2 regions of the Sphingomonas panacisoli genome follow, and region 2 is predicted to be linked to the other one. Evidence: predicted binding sites of a transcription regulator. Region 2 holds the regulator's gene; the other holds the start of a gene.
What was found. The regulator LexA, encoded in region 2, represses DNA repair genes until DNA is damaged. The targets are predictions, from matches to a motif close to GTTCCNCNCTTGTTCT.
Positions count from the first base shown of each region.

Region 1 (8,361 bases), 390 kb from region 2:
GTCAGCGGCGCGCGACGCGTGACGATCCGGTACTCGTAGTGCCGAGCCAGGCAGGAGAATCGCGCATGCCAGTCGTCGGCCACTTCCTCGCACGCCAGGATCGCAACCGGATCGGGCCGCAGGCGCGCGTTTAGCGCCTCCATCAGTCGAAACGGCGTGATCGCCCGCGCGACGTCGAGATGCGCGCGCATGCCGAGCCCATGCACCCCGGCGTCCGTACGACCGGCGGCGTGGACGGTGATCGTCTCGCCGGTGATTTCATTGGCGGCACGCTCGATCGCGGCTTGGACGCTCGGCCCGTGATCCTGCCGCTGCCAGCCCATGAACGGGCGGCCGTCATACTCCACCGTCAGTGCAAACCGAGTCACAGTTGGGTGCCGGGAGGCAGGGAAAACCCCCGCAACAGCTCATCTGACGTCATGACGCCGCGTCCCGCGCGCTGGACTAGGGTGGGGCGGATCGCGCCGGTGCCGCACGCGATGGTGAGGTCGTCGCCGACTACAATGCCGTCACCCCAGCGAAAGCTGGGGTCTCGGGCGATGAGCGATTCCCGCTGCTTCGCAAGATCCCAGCTTTCGCTGGGATGACGAATGGTGGCTGACAGGACGCGGATGCGTTCGCCGCCAACTTCGATATACGCGCCAGGCGGGTTGAACGCGCGGACCTGACGCTCGACCTGCTCCGCCGGCTGGGTGAAATCGAGCCGCGTCTCGGCCTTGTCGATCTTCTTCGCATAAGTGACGCCATCGTCGGGCTGCGGACGGGGCGGGAAGGCGGCCAAATCGCCGAGAACCTCGACCATCAATCGCGCGCCCATCTGCGCCAGTTCGTCGGTCAGTTCGCCAGCCGTCTTGCCGTCGATCCCCGTCCGCCCTTCGAACATCACCGGTCCGGTATCGAGCCCGGCCTCCATCCGCATGATGCCCACGCCCGTCTCGGCATCGCCGGCCAGGATCGCGCGCTGAATCGGTGCCGCACCGCGCCAGCGCGGCAACAAAGAACCGTGGACGTTGAAACAGCCATGTTTTGGCGCGTCGAGTACCGCTTGCGGCAAGATGAGCCCATAGGCGGCGACCACTGCGATATCGGTGTCGAGCGCGGCGAATTCGGCTTGCGCCTCGGCGTTGCGCAGGCTCGTCGGCGTCCTGACGGAAATGCCCAGCGCCTCCGCCCGCGCCTGCACCGGCGACGGCGTCAATTCGCGGCCGCGCCGTCCGCCAGGGCGCGGCGGCTGGCTGTACGCCGCCGCGACCTCATGACCTGCCGCGACCAAGGCGTCGAGCGTCGGGACGGCAAAGTCCGGCGTTCCCATGAAGACGATCCGCATGGCTCGCTCATCCCGCTTGGCAGGAGGCAGGGCAACCCCCTATCTGTGCCGTCATGGCATCGCAGGAAATAGAGGCGTTGACGCAGGCGCTCGCGCGGCTCCCGGGGCTCGGCCCGCGGTCGGCGCGGCGTGCGGTGCTGCATCTGCTCAAGAAGCGGGAAGGGGCTTTGGCGCCGCTCCTGTCGGCGCTGGAGGCGGTCGATCGCCGGCTCGCGACCTGTTCGGTGTGCGGGAACATCGACACCAGCGACCCTTGCAGCGTGTGCGCGGACCCGCGCCGCGACCAGCGGAGCCTCTGCGTGGTCGAAGAAGTCGCTGACCTGTGGGCGCTCGAACGCTCGCGACTGTTTCCGGGGCGGTATCACGTGCTGGGCGGGCGGCTGTCGGCGCTCGACGGCGTGCGGCCCGAGGATCTCGGTATCGCGCGGCTGGTGCAACGGGTCGAAGCGGGCGGGATCGACGAGGTCGTGCTGGCGATGAACGCGACGCTCGAGGGGCAGACGACGGCGCACTACATCGCCGAGCGGATCGAGCAATTCCCGGTGCGGCTGACCCAGCTCGCGCATGGCCTGCCGGTCGGTGGCGAGCTCGACTATCTCGACGAAGGCACGCTGGCCCAGGCGATGCGGGCGCGACGACCCGTCGCCTGATCGGTCCGCTTGACGGGGGGCGGGGGCTTTTCTAGCTGACCGCCATGACCGTTCTCAGCATCCTCGAAGTTCCCGATCCCGGCCTCCGCGTCGTCGCCAAGCCGGTCGTTACGATCGACGCCGCCGTCCGCGCGACGGTCGCCGACATGTTCGACACGATGTACGACGCGCGCGGCATCGGCCTCGCCGCGACACAAGTCGGGATCGAACAGCGCATCTTCGTCATGGATCTGCAGGAGCCGGAAGAGGAAGACGGCGAGCCAGTGCGCAAGCCGATGACCTTCATTAACCCGGAAATTCTATCGGTTAGCGAAGAAACCTCAACCTACAACGAAGGTTGCCTGTCGATCCCCGAGCAATATGCCGAGGTCGAGCGCCCCGCACGCTGTCGCGTGAAGTGGCAGGACGAAAACGGCAAGAGCCGCGAAGAGGAATTGGACGGCCTGATGGCGACGTGCGTTCAGCACGAGATCGACCATCTCAACGGCGTGCTGTTCACCGATCACATCAGCAAGCTGAAGCGCGACATGCTGATGAAGAAGCTGGCGAAGTTGCGGAAGGCGGCGTAACAATCGTCATGCCAGCGCAAGCTGGCATCTCAGGCCGCATCGCGTAACCTCGCGTCATGGCGAAGGGCGGCTGGGTCTATATCATGACGAACAAGCCGCGCGGCGTGCTTTACACAGGCGTGACCGCCGATCTCGCAGCGCGTGTCGATCAACATCGTCGCGGGGTGGGATCGGCTTTCTGCCGCCAGTACAATCTGGACAAGCTGGTGTTCGCCGAACCGAGCGACGATATCGAGCCGGCGATCGCTCGCGAGAAGGCGATCAAAGCGTGGAAACGCGAATGGAAAATCCAACTTATCGAAAGCATGAATCCGAATTGGGAGGACTTGTTCGACCGACTGGCCTAGCCGCCTGAGACCCCAGCGTTCGCTGGGGTGACGACTAAGGCTAGAACAACCCCTCGATCTCCCCGCTTGCGCCGATCCTGATTCCCTCCGCGGCCGGTACCCTGGGTAACCCCGGCATCGTCATGATCTCGCCGCAGATCGCGACCACGAACCCGGCGCCCGCCGCCAGCCGCACTTCGCGCACGGGCACGCTATGCCCGGTCGGTGCGCCCAACGCGGCGGGATCGGTCGAGAAGCTGTATTGCGTCTTGGCCATGCAGACGGGCAGGTGGCCGTATCCCGCATCCTCCCATCGTTTCAACTGCGCCAGGACGCTCGGCTCCGCGGTGGCGTGCTCGGCGCGGTAGATGCGCGTCGCGACGGTGTTGATCTTGTCGAACAGCGGGATATCGTCGTCGTAGAGCGGCGCGAATTGCGATGGCGCTTCCGCAAGTTCGACGACCACCTTCGCCAGACCCTCCGCGCCCTTGCCGCCGTCGGCGTGGTGGGTGCAGACGATCGCGTCGCAGCCATGCGCCTTGGCGATCGCGATCACCTCGGTCAGCTCGGCGCCGGTGTCGGTGGGGAAGCGGTTGATCGCGACGACCGCCGGCAGGCCGAACTGCCGGACGTTCTCGATATGCCGCGCCAGATTGACCCCGCCGCGTTTCACGGCCTCGACGTCTTCGGTACTGAGGTCCGCCTTTGCCACGCCGCCGTTCATCTTGAGCGCGCGCACCGTCGCGACGATCACCGCGGCCGACGGCTTCAAGTCGGCCTGGCGGCACTTGATGTCGAAGAACTTCTCTGCGCCCAGATCGGCGCCGAACCCCGCTTCGGTCACGACATAGTCGGCCAGCCCCAGCGCCGTCCGCGTCGCGATCACCGAATTGCAGCCGTGCGCGATATTGGCGAACGGCCCGCCATGGACGAGCGCCGGATTGCCCTCCAGCGTCTGTACCAGGTTCGGTTTGATCGCCTCCGCGAGCAATACCGCCATGGCGCCATCGGCCTTCAAGGCCTTGGCGGTGATCGGTTTTCTGTCGCGTGAATAGGCGACGACGATCCGCCCGAGCCGCGCCTCCAGATCCTCCAGATCGTCCGCCAGGCACAGGATCGCCATCACTTCGCTGGCCACGGTGATGTCGAATCCGCTCTCGCGCGGGAAGCCGTTGGCCGGCCCGCCGAGCGACTGGGCGATGTCGCGCAACGCCCGGTCGTTCATGTCGAGCACGCGCCGCCACACCACGCGCCGCACGTCGATGTCGAGCGCGTTGCCCCAATGGACATGGTTGTCGATCATCGCCGCGAGCAGATTGTGCGCACTGGTGATCGCATGGAAATCGCCGGTGAAGTGGAGGTTGATATCCTCCATCGGCACGACCTGCGCATAGCCGCCACCGGTTGCGCCGCCCTTGGTGCCGAAGCAGGGGCCGAGGCTCGGTTCGCGCAAGGCGATCATCGTCTTCTTGCCGATCCGGTTGAGCGCGTCGGCGAGCCCGACCGAGGTGGTCGATTTGCCCTCGCCGGCGGGGGTCGGGCTGATCGCGGTGACCAGGATCAGTTTGCCGAGGTCGCGCGGGACGGGGAGGTGCTCGCGAGTGAGCTTGGCCTTGAAGCGGCCATAGGGTTCGACCGCGTCGGCGGGTATCCCCGCTTTGTCGGCGATCGCCTGGATCGGTTGGAGCGTTGCGGCGCGCGAAATGTCGATGTCGGACAGCATACAACGACGTTAGCCGCATATGCCATCTGCCGTCACCCCGCCCTCGTGCCGGGGTGACCGTCGAAAATAGCATTGTCCTACATGACGTGTTCGATCTATGTTCCACGCATGGCACGTTCTTTTTTGTATATCACTGGACACAGCACGTCGCATTGGCGTGGCATCGCCGCCGCGTCGGCGATCCCTCGCGGACGCGACAGTGTGACCATGATGAGGCGTGTGCGGCGCGCAGGCGACGCGTCGTTGGCGCTTTGCGGCGGCTTTCCCGACGCTTTTGGCCAAAACGATCGTGCTGGTGTCAACGTTGTAACCTTGCGGGTGGCCGCGTGACTGCCGTGATTCTGGTCGGCGTCGTCGCCCTGATCCTCGGCGCCGCCTTGGGCTGGCTGCTCGCGTCGCGGCATGGCGTCGGCGAACTGGCGGCGGCGAAGGTGCATGCCGATCAGCACGATTTGACGCGCAAGCTGCTCGCCGAAGTGACCGACGAGCGCGACACGGCGATGCGCTCGCTCGATTCGCACCGCGCGGCGACGGCCGAGCGCGAGAAAGCGTTCGAGGCGCGAATGGTCGAACTCATGGCGGCGAAGGATGCGCTCGCCAGCCAGTTCGCCGAGGTCGGGCAAAAATTGCTCGACGACGCTCAGGCCAAGTTCCTCCAGCGTGCCGACGAGCGGTTCCGGCAATCGGAAACGACAAGTGGGCAGAATCTCAAGGCGTTGCTGCAGCCTGTTCACGAACGACTCGAACGATACGAACAGGGCGTCGCCAAGGTCGAAGCCGAGCGCCGCGATGCGTTCGGCGACTTGAAAGGCCAGATCGAATCGATGCGTGTCGGCAGCGAGTCGGTCCGCGCCGAAGCCTCCAAACTGGTCAACGCGCTCCGCAACGCCCCCAAGGCGCGCGGGCGCTGGGGCGAGCAGCAGTTGCGCAATGTCCTCGAAAGCTGCGGGCTGTCGGACGTCGCCGATTTCCAGGCCGAAGTGAGCGTCGCCGACGGCGAGGGTGGTCGGCTGCGCCCTGACGTCATCATCAACGTCCCCGGCGGCAAGCAATTGGTGATCGACGCCAAAGTCTCGCTCAACGACTATCAGGACGCGTTCGGCGCGATCGACGACGCCGAGCGCGCGCTCGGGCTGCAGCGCCACGCCGCGTCGATGCGCGCGCATGTCAACGCGCTCGGCGCCAAGGCGTATTGGAGCCAGTTCGACGACGCCCCCGATTACGTCATCATGTTCGTGCCGGGCGAACATTTCCTGTCCGCCGCGCTCGAACAGGACCCGTCGCTATGGGACTTCGCCTTCGATCGCCGCGTATTGCTGGCGACCCCGACCAATCTGATCGCGATCGCACGTACCGTCGCGGCGGTATGGCGGCAGGAGAGGCTGGCGGGCGAGGCGCGCCAGATCGCCGAACTGGGCAAGGAACTCTATGCGCGGCTCGCGGTGATGGGCGGTCATGTCGCCAAGCTCGGCCGCAACATCGGGCTGGCCAACGACGCCTATAACGCGTTCGTCGGCAGCCTGGAGACGCAGGTCCTGACGCAGGCCAAACGGTTCGAGGAATTCAACATCGACACCGCGGGCCGTTCGATCGAATCGCCGCCGATCGTCGAGCAGACGCCGCGTCCTTTGGTGAAGCTTGCGTCGGTCAGCGAGATAGCGGATCGTTCGGCGGAAGCGTGATTCGTCGGAGTAACGGACGATGAGTTTTGGGATGTTGAGGCGCGCAACGATCGTGATGGCGGCGATGGCCGTGGCGGCGCCGGTAATGGCGGGGCAGACGATCAGGCAACGCCCGCCGGGCAATCCGGTCGAACGCTCGGCACCCGACGACGAAGACGACGATACTGCGGTGAAATCGTCGCGCGCCGCGCCCAGCCGCGACTCCGATGACGACCGGCCCTCTGTCGCGGTGCGCAATCGCGGCACTCGCTCGCCCGCGTTCGACGCCAAATACGACGCCGGCATGGCCGCGATCCGCGCCAAGAATCCGGGTAAGGCGGTCGAACTCATGCGTCCCGTACTGGCCGATTTCGAACGCCAATATGCGGGTGAGAAGCGTGACATCTTCTGCGCGCTGACGCCCGAACAATCGTCCCGCTACCTCGCCGATGCGGCGAAGGCGAACCGCCCGGCATTGGCGGTCGATTCGGGCTGGTGCCGCGCGCAATATGTCACGGGATATGCGCTGATCGACCTCGACAAGCTGGCCGAAGCGCAGACCGCGTTCGAGCGGCTGGTCCGCTTCGCCCCACAAAATGCGCGCTATCTCAACGAGCTCGGCTACATCTTCATGAAGCAGAAGAAGTGGAAGGAGTCGCTCGACGCCTATCGCCGTGCGGAAGCCGCCGCCGATCTGACGCCCGATAGGGTCAAGGAAGAACGGTGTCTCGCGCTCAAGGGCGTCGGCTACGACCTGGTGGAACTCGGCGATCTTATCGCGGCGGCAGCGGCGTACCGCAAATGCCTGGCGATCAATCCCGACGACGAGGATTCGCCGCGCGAACTCAAATATATCGAGGATCAGCGCAAACTGACGGTGTGACCGTCATCCGCGCGATCGCGCGAGTACCTCGTACGCCATCACCGCGGTCGCGACGGCGGCGTTCAGGCTGTCGGCCTTGCCGAGCATCGGCAGCTTGACCAGCAGGTCGCATTCGGCCTCGTACGCCTCGGGCAATCCCTGCGCTTCATTGCCGGTCAGCAAAAACGTCGGAGAGGCATAAGCTGCATCGCGATAGCTCGATTCGGTCTGGAGACTGAGGCCGACCAGTTGCCCAGGCCCCGATCGAAGCCACGGCACGAACTCCTCCCAGCGCGCCTGCGCGATCGGCACGGTAAACAGCGCGCCCATGCTCGCCCGCACCGCTTCGACCGAAAACGGATCGACGCAATCGTCGATCAGGATCAGCCCGCCCGCACCGACCGCGTCGCCGGTGCGCAGGATCGTGCCGAGATTGCCCGGATCGCGCAGCCGCTCGGCGACCAGCCAGATCGGCGAGGCCCCGCGGTCGAGCTGGTCGAGCGGCGTGGTGAATTCGGGGAACACGCCGACCACCGCCTGGGCGTTGTCCTTGCCCGACAGCTTGGACAGGATGTCGTGATTGGTCTCGATCGCCTCGCCGCCATTGTTCTCGACCGTGTCGATCAGCGCGGCCGCCAGCGGATGCCGCGACCCTTCGGCGGTGAAGAATAGATAGTCCGGCAACCGCCCGGCCTCGCGCGCCTCGGTCAGGATGCGCAGCCCTTCGGCGAGGAACAGCCTTTCGGCGCGGCGATGCTTCTTGTCGCGCAGCGACCGGACGCGTTTGACGAGCGTATTGGAAAAGGCGGTGATCTGACGCGGCATGGACGAGCGCTTAGCGGCTCACGACACCGCGATCCACGCGATGTTGCTCCACGGCTGGACGTAGAACTCGCCATCATGCGCGCCCTGGACGACGACGCCGACCTCATCGACGGCGATGATCGCGCGTTCGTTCGGGATCTTCTGCCCGGCGGTGCAGATCCGCACCATCAGCACGTTGTTGTTGTTCGCCAACGCGTTGCGCAGGGCTTCGAGCATAGTTTGGACCCTTAGTCCTCGCCGAACTTGGCCTCGACCAGTTCGCACAGCGCGCCCACCGCGCCTTCCGCGCCGTCGCCCTCGGCGCTGATCGTGATCGTGTCGCCCATCGCCGCGCCGAGCATCATCAGGCCCATGATCGAGGTGCCGGTGACGCCGGAGCCGTCCTTCACCACCATGACCTCGACCGGCAGGCCCGAGG
Region 1 covers NZ_CP042306.1:1,722,506-1,730,866, reverse strand. The annotation lists gene truA (tRNA pseudouridine(38-40) synthase TruA) at 1-368, opposite strand, end outside; gene fmt (methionyl-tRNA formyltransferase) at 365-1,327, opposite strand; gene recR (recombination mediator RecR) at 1,381-1,977, shown strand; gene def (peptide deformylase) at 2,022-2,546, shown strand; gene FPZ24_RS08840 (GIY-YIG nuclease family protein) at 2,603-2,893, shown strand; gene FPZ24_RS08835 (formate--tetrahydrofolate ligase) at 2,934-4,595, opposite strand; gene FPZ24_RS08830 (DNA recombination protein RmuC) at 4,922-6,277, shown strand; gene FPZ24_RS08825 (tetratricopeptide repeat protein) at 6,309-7,139, shown strand; gene FPZ24_RS08820 (TrmH family RNA methyltransferase) at 7,143-7,943, opposite strand; gene FPZ24_RS08815 (hypothetical protein) at 7,962-8,159, opposite strand; gene FPZ24_RS08810 (HPr family phosphocarrier protein) at 8,171-8,361, opposite strand, start outside.
Region 1: FPZ24_RS08835 (formate--tetrahydrofolate ligase) is a predicted target of LexA. The motif match lies at 4,684-4,699, and genes of this name have one in related genera.

Region 2 (8,361 bases):
ACTTCGCGCACGGTCTGTTGCATCACGGTCGCACGGGGATCGTAATTCTTGTAGACGCGATGGCCGAAGCCCATCAGGCGGAACGGATCGTTCTTGTCCTTGGCGCGGGCGATGAATTCCGGGATGCGATCGGGCGTGCCGATTTCGCGCAGCATGTTGAGCGCGGCTTCGTTCGCGCCGCCATGCGCCGGACCCCACAGACACGCGATACCCGCCGCGATGCACGCGAAAGGGTTGGCGCCCGACGAGCCCGCCAAGCGCACGGTCGAGGTCGACGCGTTCTGCTCGTGATCGGCGTGGAGGATGAAGATGCGGTCGAGCGCCTTTTCGACGACCGGGTTCACTTCGTACGGCTCGGCCGGCACGCCGAACGTCATGCGCAGGAAGTTGCCGGTGTAGCTCAGCGAGTTGTCCGGATAGAGGAACGGCTGACCGGCGGCATATTTGTACGCCATCGCAGCGATCGTCGGCATCTTCGCGATCAGGCGGTGCGACGCGATCATCCGCTGGTGCGGATCGTTGATGTCGGTCGAATCGTGGTAGAACGCGCTCAGCGCGCCGACCACGCCGCACATCACCGCCATCGGGTGCGCGTCACGCCGGAACCCGCGATAGAAGGTCGCGAGCTGTTCGTGCAGCATCGTGTGGCGCGTGATCGTGTGCGTGAAGTCGTGAAGCTCCTTCGCCGACGGCAATTCGCCGTTGAGCAGCAGGTAGCTGACCTCCATGAAGCTCGATTCTTCCGCCAGCTGGCCGATCGGATAGCCGCGATGGAGCAGCACGCCTTCGTCGCCGTCGATGTAGGTCAGCGCGCTTTCGCACGATGCGGTCGAGGTGAAGCCCGGATCGTAGGTGAACATGCCGGTGTCGGCATAGAGCTTGCGGATGTCGATCACGTCGGGACCGACCGTGCCCGACATCACCGCATAATCGTGATTGCCGAGCTTGATGGAGGCGTTGTCGGTCATCGTAACTTCCCTTCGAATCCTTACGCCATCCGGTCGGCGATGCGGCCCAGGCTTTCATCGCGGCCGAGCACGGCGAGCACGTCGAAGATGCCGGGGGAGGTGCGCTTGCCGGTCAGCGCCGCGCGTAGCGGCTGTGCGACCTGGCCCAGCTTGACCCCGGCGTCCTCGGCAACCCGCCGGACCGCTTCTTCTAATGTCTCCGTATCCCAGCTTTCGGCGGCGTCAAGCGCCGTGTGCAGGTGCGAAAGAAGGGCGCGGGCATCGCCCTCCAGCAACGGTGCCGCGTCGGCGTCGATCGCCAGTGGCCGGACGGCAAAAGGAACGCGCTGCCGTCCGCCAGCTCATTCAGATTGGCCGCACGAGCCTTCAGAAAGGGCATGGTGCGGCGCAGCAGATCACGCTGCGAGTCGTCGATCGCGTGCGGCAGTCGCGCGGCGACCAGATCGGCCAGCCGAGCATCGTCGGCCTCCCGAATATAATGACCGTTCAGGTTCTCGAGCTTCTTCAGATCGAACCGGCTTGGTGATTTGCCGACGCCCGACAAATCGAACCATTCGATCGCCTGATTGCGGCTGATGATCTCATCGTCGCCATGCCCCCAGCCGAGCCGGAGCAGATAATTGTCGACCGCTTCGGGCAGCAGTCCCATCTCGTCGCGATAGGCATCGACCCCTAACGCGCCGTGTCGCTTCGAGAGTTTCGCCCCGTCCGATCCGTGGATCAGCGGGATGTGCGCGTAAACCGGCTCCGGCCAGCCCATCGCGCGGTAGATCGGCAATTGGCGGAACGCATTGTTGAGGTGATCGTCGCCGCGAATGACGTGGGTCACGCCCATGTCGTGATCGTCCACCACCACCGCGAGCATATAGGTCGGCGTGCCGTCGGAGCGGAGAAGCACGAGATCGTCGATCTCGGCATTCTGCACCGTGACCTCGCCCTGGACGCGATCGTGGATCGTCGTCGCGCCCTCGGTCGGGGCCTTGAGGCGGATGACGAAGGGCTTGCCCTCTTCGTTCGGGGTCTTGTCTCGCCACGGCGAGCGGATGCGCAGCGGCTTCTTCGCCGCCTCCGCTTCGGCGCGCATCTGGGCGAGTTCGTCCTGGGTCAGGTAGCAGCGATAGGCCGCCCCCTTTTCGACCATCTCGCGCGCCACTGCGGCATGACGATCCGCGCGGGAGAATTGGTAGATCTCGTCGCCGTCCCACTCGAGATCGAGCCAGCGCATCCCGTCGAGGATCGCCTCGATCGCCGGCTGGGTCGACCGCGCGCGATCGGTATCCTCGATCCGCAGCAGGAACTTCCCGCCATGGTGGCGCGCGTAGAGCAGGTTGAACAGCGCGGTGCGGGCGCCGCCGATATGAAGATAGCCGGTCGGCGAAGGCGCGAACCGGGTGACGACTGGCGTGGCGGATGCGCCCGCGGGCGATCCGGGATCAGAACTTGCGCTCAACCGCGCGTGCTCCCAAGCTGAGTGACATATGGCGACGATCGCCGAGGGGGCTCCTAGCACGCGTAACTTGTGGCTTCAAACGCAGGCCGCAAGGGGTCGGCGTGCGCGCGGCGCACTCGAGCTGTGGCTGGAGGCGGAGCGGGATCAGTTGCCGTTGTGGCTACCGGTCGCATTGGGTGGAGGGATCGCGGCGTGGTTCGTGCTGTCCGACCCGGCGCAGTGGATTGCGTCGATGTGCTGTCTCGCGGCGCTGGCGTTGGCGGCGACAGCGGTGGGGCGGCATGGTCGGGCGGGGAGGGCGGTCGCGATCGGCGCGGCGGTTGCCGCGCTGGGGATCGGGCTGGCGTGGTGGCGCGCGAATTCGGTCGCGGCGCCGGTGCTGACGTGGCCGGCGATCGTGACAATGACCGCGCGGGTCGAGAGTGTCGAGCCATTGCCGGCGCGGGAATTGGTGCGGCTGCGATTGGCGCCCCTGTCGGTGGAGGATGGCGCAAAGAGTGGCGAGGGGCGTCCGCCGGTAGCGTTGCCGCCGAGGATCCGGGTCAACCTTGCCCAAACCGATGCGCCGACGGGGCTCGGGCCTGACGTTATCATCAAGCTGCAAGCCCGTCTCATGCCGCCCAACGAGGCTACGGTACCCGGCGCGTATGATTTCCGCCGCGTCGCCTGGTTCGATCGGCTCGGCGCGACGGGGAAAGGAATCGCACCGGTGACGGTGGTGACGCCCGGGACCCAGTCGAACGGACTACGCGCGCGCCTCGCCGCGCACATCGAAGCGCAGGTCGCCGGCAGCGCGGGTGGGATCGCGGCCGCGCTGGCGGCGGGCGACGAGGGCGCGATCGGCGAGGCGGACTCCGATGCGATGCGTCGTTCGGGGCTCGCGCATCTGCTGTCGGTCAGCGGATTGCACATCACCGCCGTCGTCGCGGCGACGATCTGGGCGGTCACGCGGCTGCTCGCCTTGTGGCCGTGGCTCGCGCTTCGCACGCGTATCCCGGTGATCGCGGCAGGCGTCGGCGCGCTCGCCGCGATCGGCTATACGCTGCTGACCGGTGGACAGGTGCCGACCGCGCGGTCGTGCATTGCGGCCCTCCTGGTAATGGCGGCGCTGGCGATGGGACGCGAGGCGATCACGCTCCGGCTGGTCGCGGCGGGCGCGTTCGTCGTGCTGCTCCTGTGGCCCGAGGCGCTGATGGGCCCGAGCTTCCAGCTGAGCTTTGCCGCCGTCGCCACGATCGTCGCGCTGCACGAGCATCCACGGGTGAAAGCCTGGTTCATGAAGCGCGACGAGGCGTGGTGGCGCAAGGTCGGGCGCGAGGTCGGGTCGCTGTTGCTGACCGGCGTGATGGTCGAGGCCGCGCTGGCGCCGATCGCGCTCTACCATTTCCACAAGAGCGGGCTGTACGGCGCGTTCGCCAATATCGTCGCGATCCCGCTGACCACGTTCGTGATCATGCCGGCCGAGGCCTTAGCGCTGGCGTTCGACGCGGTCGGGCTGGGCGCGCCGTTCTGGTGGGTGACGGGCAAAGCGCTCGCGCTGCTGCTGTGGATCGCGCGCATCGCGGCGGGCGCGCCGGGGTCGCTCGCGATGCTGCCGGCGATGCCGGGCGGCGCGTATGGATTGATGGTCGCGGGCGGTTTGGTCGTCGCGTTGCTGCGAATGCGCGCGCGGTTTATCGGACTGGCACCGTTCGCGGTGGGGGCGGTCTGGGCGCTGATGACGCCCGCGCCGGACCTGCTCGTCTCGGGCGACGGCCAGCATCTAGCGGTGCGCACGCCGGACGGGCGCATCGCGATGCTGCGCGACAAGGCCGGCGACTATGCCCGCGACACGATGGCGGAAAATGCCGGCGTCGACGGCGAGGCGCTGCTGCTGTCCGAACAGCCGTTCGCGTCGTGCAGCCGCGATGCGTGTCTGGCGACGATCGTGTCGGGCGGCCGCTCCTTCCGCATCCTCGCGACGCGCAGCCTCTACCAACTCCCGATCGAGCAACTCGCCGACGCCTGCCGATCGGCCGATATCGTCGTCAGCGATCGCCGCTTGCCGCGCACCTGCACGCCGACTTGGCTCAAGCTCGACGCGCCGACATTGCGCAAGACCGGCGGCGTCGCGATCGCGCTGTCGAGTGGGCGGGTCGTCACCGTCCGCTCGACTGACGACCGCCATCCGTGGATGACGGCGCGGTCAGGAGGTTCGCGCGAGCCCGGCGGTGGGAACGACGCGCGCGGACGCGGTAGCGGTCGCAACGATGCGGCCACTGTCGTCCCGTAACTCACCTTCGAGAAACGCGATCGTCTTACCGAGCTGGACGATGCGGCCGTCGCCGATCAGCCGTCCGGGCTTGGCCGGCGCCAGGAACCGCACCGACAGGTCGATCGTCGCGCAATAAGCAGCGCCATCGGTCTTCACCAAGACTGCCGGCCCCAGCGTGTCGTCGAGCATCGCCGCGACGAAACCGCCCTGGATGTTGCCACCGGGATTGCAGAAAGCGGGCCTAGCCTCGAACGCGATCCGCACGGCACCGGTCGCCGGATCGGCCGCCAGCAGCTCCCAGCCTAGCGTCTCCGCACAAGGCGGTTTCGGAAAACGATCGAAGACGCTCGACACTTAGTCGTAGCGCCGCAGCAACCCCGCCAGGCGTCCCTGCACGCGGACTTGCGCCGGAGCGTAACGCTGCGGATCGTATGCCCGGTTGGCCGGGTCGAGCCGGACCATCGCGCCCTCGCGGCGGAAATATTTGAGCGTCGCTTCGCTATCCTCGATCAGCGCTACGACGATCTCGCCGTCGCGCGCGGTCTCGGTGCGGCGGATCAACGCATAGTCGCCGTCGAGAATACCGGCCTCGACCATCGAATCGCCCGACACTTCGAGCGCGTAATGTTCGCCATTGCCGAGCAAGGCCGCGGGGACCGCAAGCATCGACGATCCTTCGAATGCTTCGATCGGGACACCGGCGGCGATGCGGCCGTGCAGCGGGATTTCGATCACGTCGTTGGCCGGTTCGGGCATCGGACGGTAATTGTTACCCTTCGGCAGCGTCGCCGTGGTCGCAGCGGGCCGCTTGGCCTCGGCACGCTCGGGCATCTTGAGCACTTCGAGCGCGCGCGCGCGGTTGGGCAGGCGACGCAGGAACTGTCGCTCCTCCAATGCGGAGATCAGGCGATGCACGCCCGATTTCGACTTGAGGTCGAGCGCTTCCTTCATTTCCTCGAACGACGGCGACACCCCGGTATCGGCAAGCCGGTCGTTGATGAAGCAGATGAGTTCGTGCTGCTTCTTCGTGAGCATGATGTTCCTCCGTCCAGAACAGACGCGGAACCAATATGGAACATTCCGAACCAAGTCAAGCGAGCGTAACGATCTCCACGTCGTCGCCGATTTGCGCGGGCGGCGCATGCGGCGAACGGACGATCAGGCAGTCGGCGCGGGCGAGGGTGGCAAGCATCGAACTGTCCTGGATCGGCGCCATGGCGACGCGTCCGTCGCATGTCGTGGCACGGAGATAATCCTGACGGTGATCGTTGGCCGGCAGGGGCTCGGCGAGCGTCGCGGTGATCGTTTTGGGTAGCGGATCGGCCGTACCCGCCATCGCCGCGATCAACGGGCGGAGGAACAGGGTCGCGGTGACGAACGCCGATACCGGATTGCCCGGCAAGCCGAGCACGACCGCGTCGCCGAGCGCTCCCGCGAGCATCGGCTTGCCCGGCCGGATCGCGATCCGCCAGAAATCGATGACGCCGCCGACGGCTTCGAGGGCGGGCCGGACGAGGTCGTGATCCCCGACCGATGCGCCGCCGGTGGTCACGATGATGTCGGCCTTCGCGCGGGAGAAGGCAGTCTTGAGCGCGTCGAGCTCGTCAGGGACGATGCCGAGCAGCGTCACATCGACGGGCAGATCGGCGAGCATCGCCGCGAGCATCGTGCTGTTGCCTTCGGGCAGGGCAAGCGGATCGTCCGACATCGCGCCCGGCGCGATCAACTCGTCGCCGGTCGCCAGGATCGCCACGCGCAACCGCCGGTTGACGACGAGCTCGCCATGGCCACCTGTCGCCGCCAGCGCGATCCGCGCCGGGGTCAGCCGTTCGCCGGCGGCGATCAGCGTATCGCCCGCGGTGAAATCTAGACCCTGGCGCCGGACGCTCATGCCGAGCCGTGGTGGGCCTTGGCCGGCGAGTATCAATGTGTCGCCGTTGCGCGAAGCCTCCTCCTGCACAAGCACGCTGTCCGTTCCCGCAGGCATCGTCGCGCCGGTGAACACGCGCGCCGCTTCGCCTGGACCGACCGGCCCGAAAAACGGCCGCCCCGCCGCGCTCTCGCCGGCCACGCGCCAGGGCCCGGGCAGGTCGGCGAAGCGGATCGCGTAACCGTCCATCGACGACAAGTCGGCTGCGGGTTGGGAGCGGCGTGCAACGACGGGCTCGGCCAGCCATCGTCCGGCCGCTTGCGGGAGCGGCACCGTCTCCGCCGCAACGCGCGGCGCCATTGCGAACAGCCGTACCTGCGCGTCGGCGACGGGGAGGAGCGAACTCATGTTGGGACCATGGCACGAACCCGCCGCATTGTTACAGTCCCCTTGCGGATCGTACTGGTGTCCAAGGCGTTGGACTGCAACCGATCGGGAGGACATCGTGGATATCAAGCGCAGCGGATCGCAGCCATCGGCCCCGGGGCCGGCCGACTATTTCACCGGCACGGTCCGGCTCGATGCGCCGTTCAAGACCGAAGCTCCTGCGCGGGTTGGCGGTGCGACGGTGACATTCGAACCAGGAGCACGGACGGCGTGGCATACGCATCCATTGGGCCAAACGCTGATCGTGACGGCCGGGCTGGGTTGGGCGCAGCGCGAAGGGGGAGCGCGCGAGGAAATCCGGCCGGGCGACATCATCTGGTTCGCGCCCGGCGAAAAGCATTGGCACGGCGCAACCGCCTCCACGGCGATGACGCATATCGCGATCGCCGAGGCGCTCGACGGCAAGGTCGTGGATTGGCTGGAAAAGGTGACCGACGAACAATATGGCGGGTAGTCGCGTCACGCGTCGCGGGCGAGGCTTGCGATACTTTCGCACATCGCGTGTAACGACGGAATGTCCGGCTAGGGCGCGGTCCAGTACCCCGATTTGCCGCCGCTTTTCTCCAGCAGCCGCACGTCGCCGATCGTCATGCCTTTGTCGATCGCCTTGGCCATGTCGTAGATCGTCAGCAGCGCAACCGACACGGCGGTCATCGCCTCCATCTCGACGCCGGTCTTGCCCGTCGTGGTGACGGTTGCGGTGGCGGTGACGCCGATGTCGTCCGTGATGAGGTCCACGGCGACGCTGGTGATCGGCAGGGGATGACAGAGCGGTATCAGGTCGCCTGTGCGCTTCGCCGCCATGATCCCGGCGACGCGCGCGACGGCGAGCACGTCGCCCTTCGCCACCGCGCCGTCGCGGATCGCGGCAGTAGCTTCGGCCGACATCGCAATGCGGCCCTCGGCCACCGCGCGCCGCGGCGTGTCGGGCTTGGCGGAGACATCGACCATTCGCGCGGCGCCTGCTTCGTCGAGATGGGTGAGGTCAGCCACCGAGCAATGCCCGCGTCGCCGCTTCCACGTCGTCGGCGCGCATCAGCGCTTCGCCGACCAGGAAGCAGTCGATCCCCTTCTCGCGCATCGCATCCAGATCGGCGCGGCCGGTAAGCCCGCTCTCCGCCACGAACGTGCATTCCGCGGGGGCTTTGCCGACGAGTTCGTAGGTGCGGTCGAAACTTACCGAGAAATCGCGCAGGTCGCGGTTGTTGACGCCGATCAGCCGCGATTTGAGCTTCAACGCGCGCTCCATTTCACGTTCGTCGTGCACCTCGACCAGCACGTCGAGCTTGCAGTCGATCGCCGCGGCTTCGATGTCCGCCATCCGCATGTCGTCGAGCGCGGCGACGATGATCAGGATCGCATCGGCGCCGAG
Region 2 covers NZ_CP042306.1:1,330,176-1,338,536, forward strand. The annotation lists gene FPZ24_RS06755 (citrate synthase) at 1-968, opposite strand, end outside; partial or broken gene gltX (glutamate--tRNA ligase) at 989-2,418, opposite strand; gene FPZ24_RS06765 (ComEC/Rec2 family competence protein) at 2,447-4,690, shown strand; gene FPZ24_RS06770 (PaaI family thioesterase) at 4,604-5,026, opposite strand; gene lexA (transcriptional repressor LexA) at 5,027-5,707, opposite strand; gene FPZ24_RS06780 (molybdopterin molybdotransferase MoeA) at 5,763-6,950, opposite strand; gene FPZ24_RS06785 ((R)-mandelonitrile lyase) at 7,048-7,443, shown strand; gene moaC (cyclic pyranopterin monophosphate synthase MoaC) at 7,512-7,982, opposite strand; gene trpC (indole-3-glycerol phosphate synthase TrpC) at 7,975-8,361, opposite strand, start outside.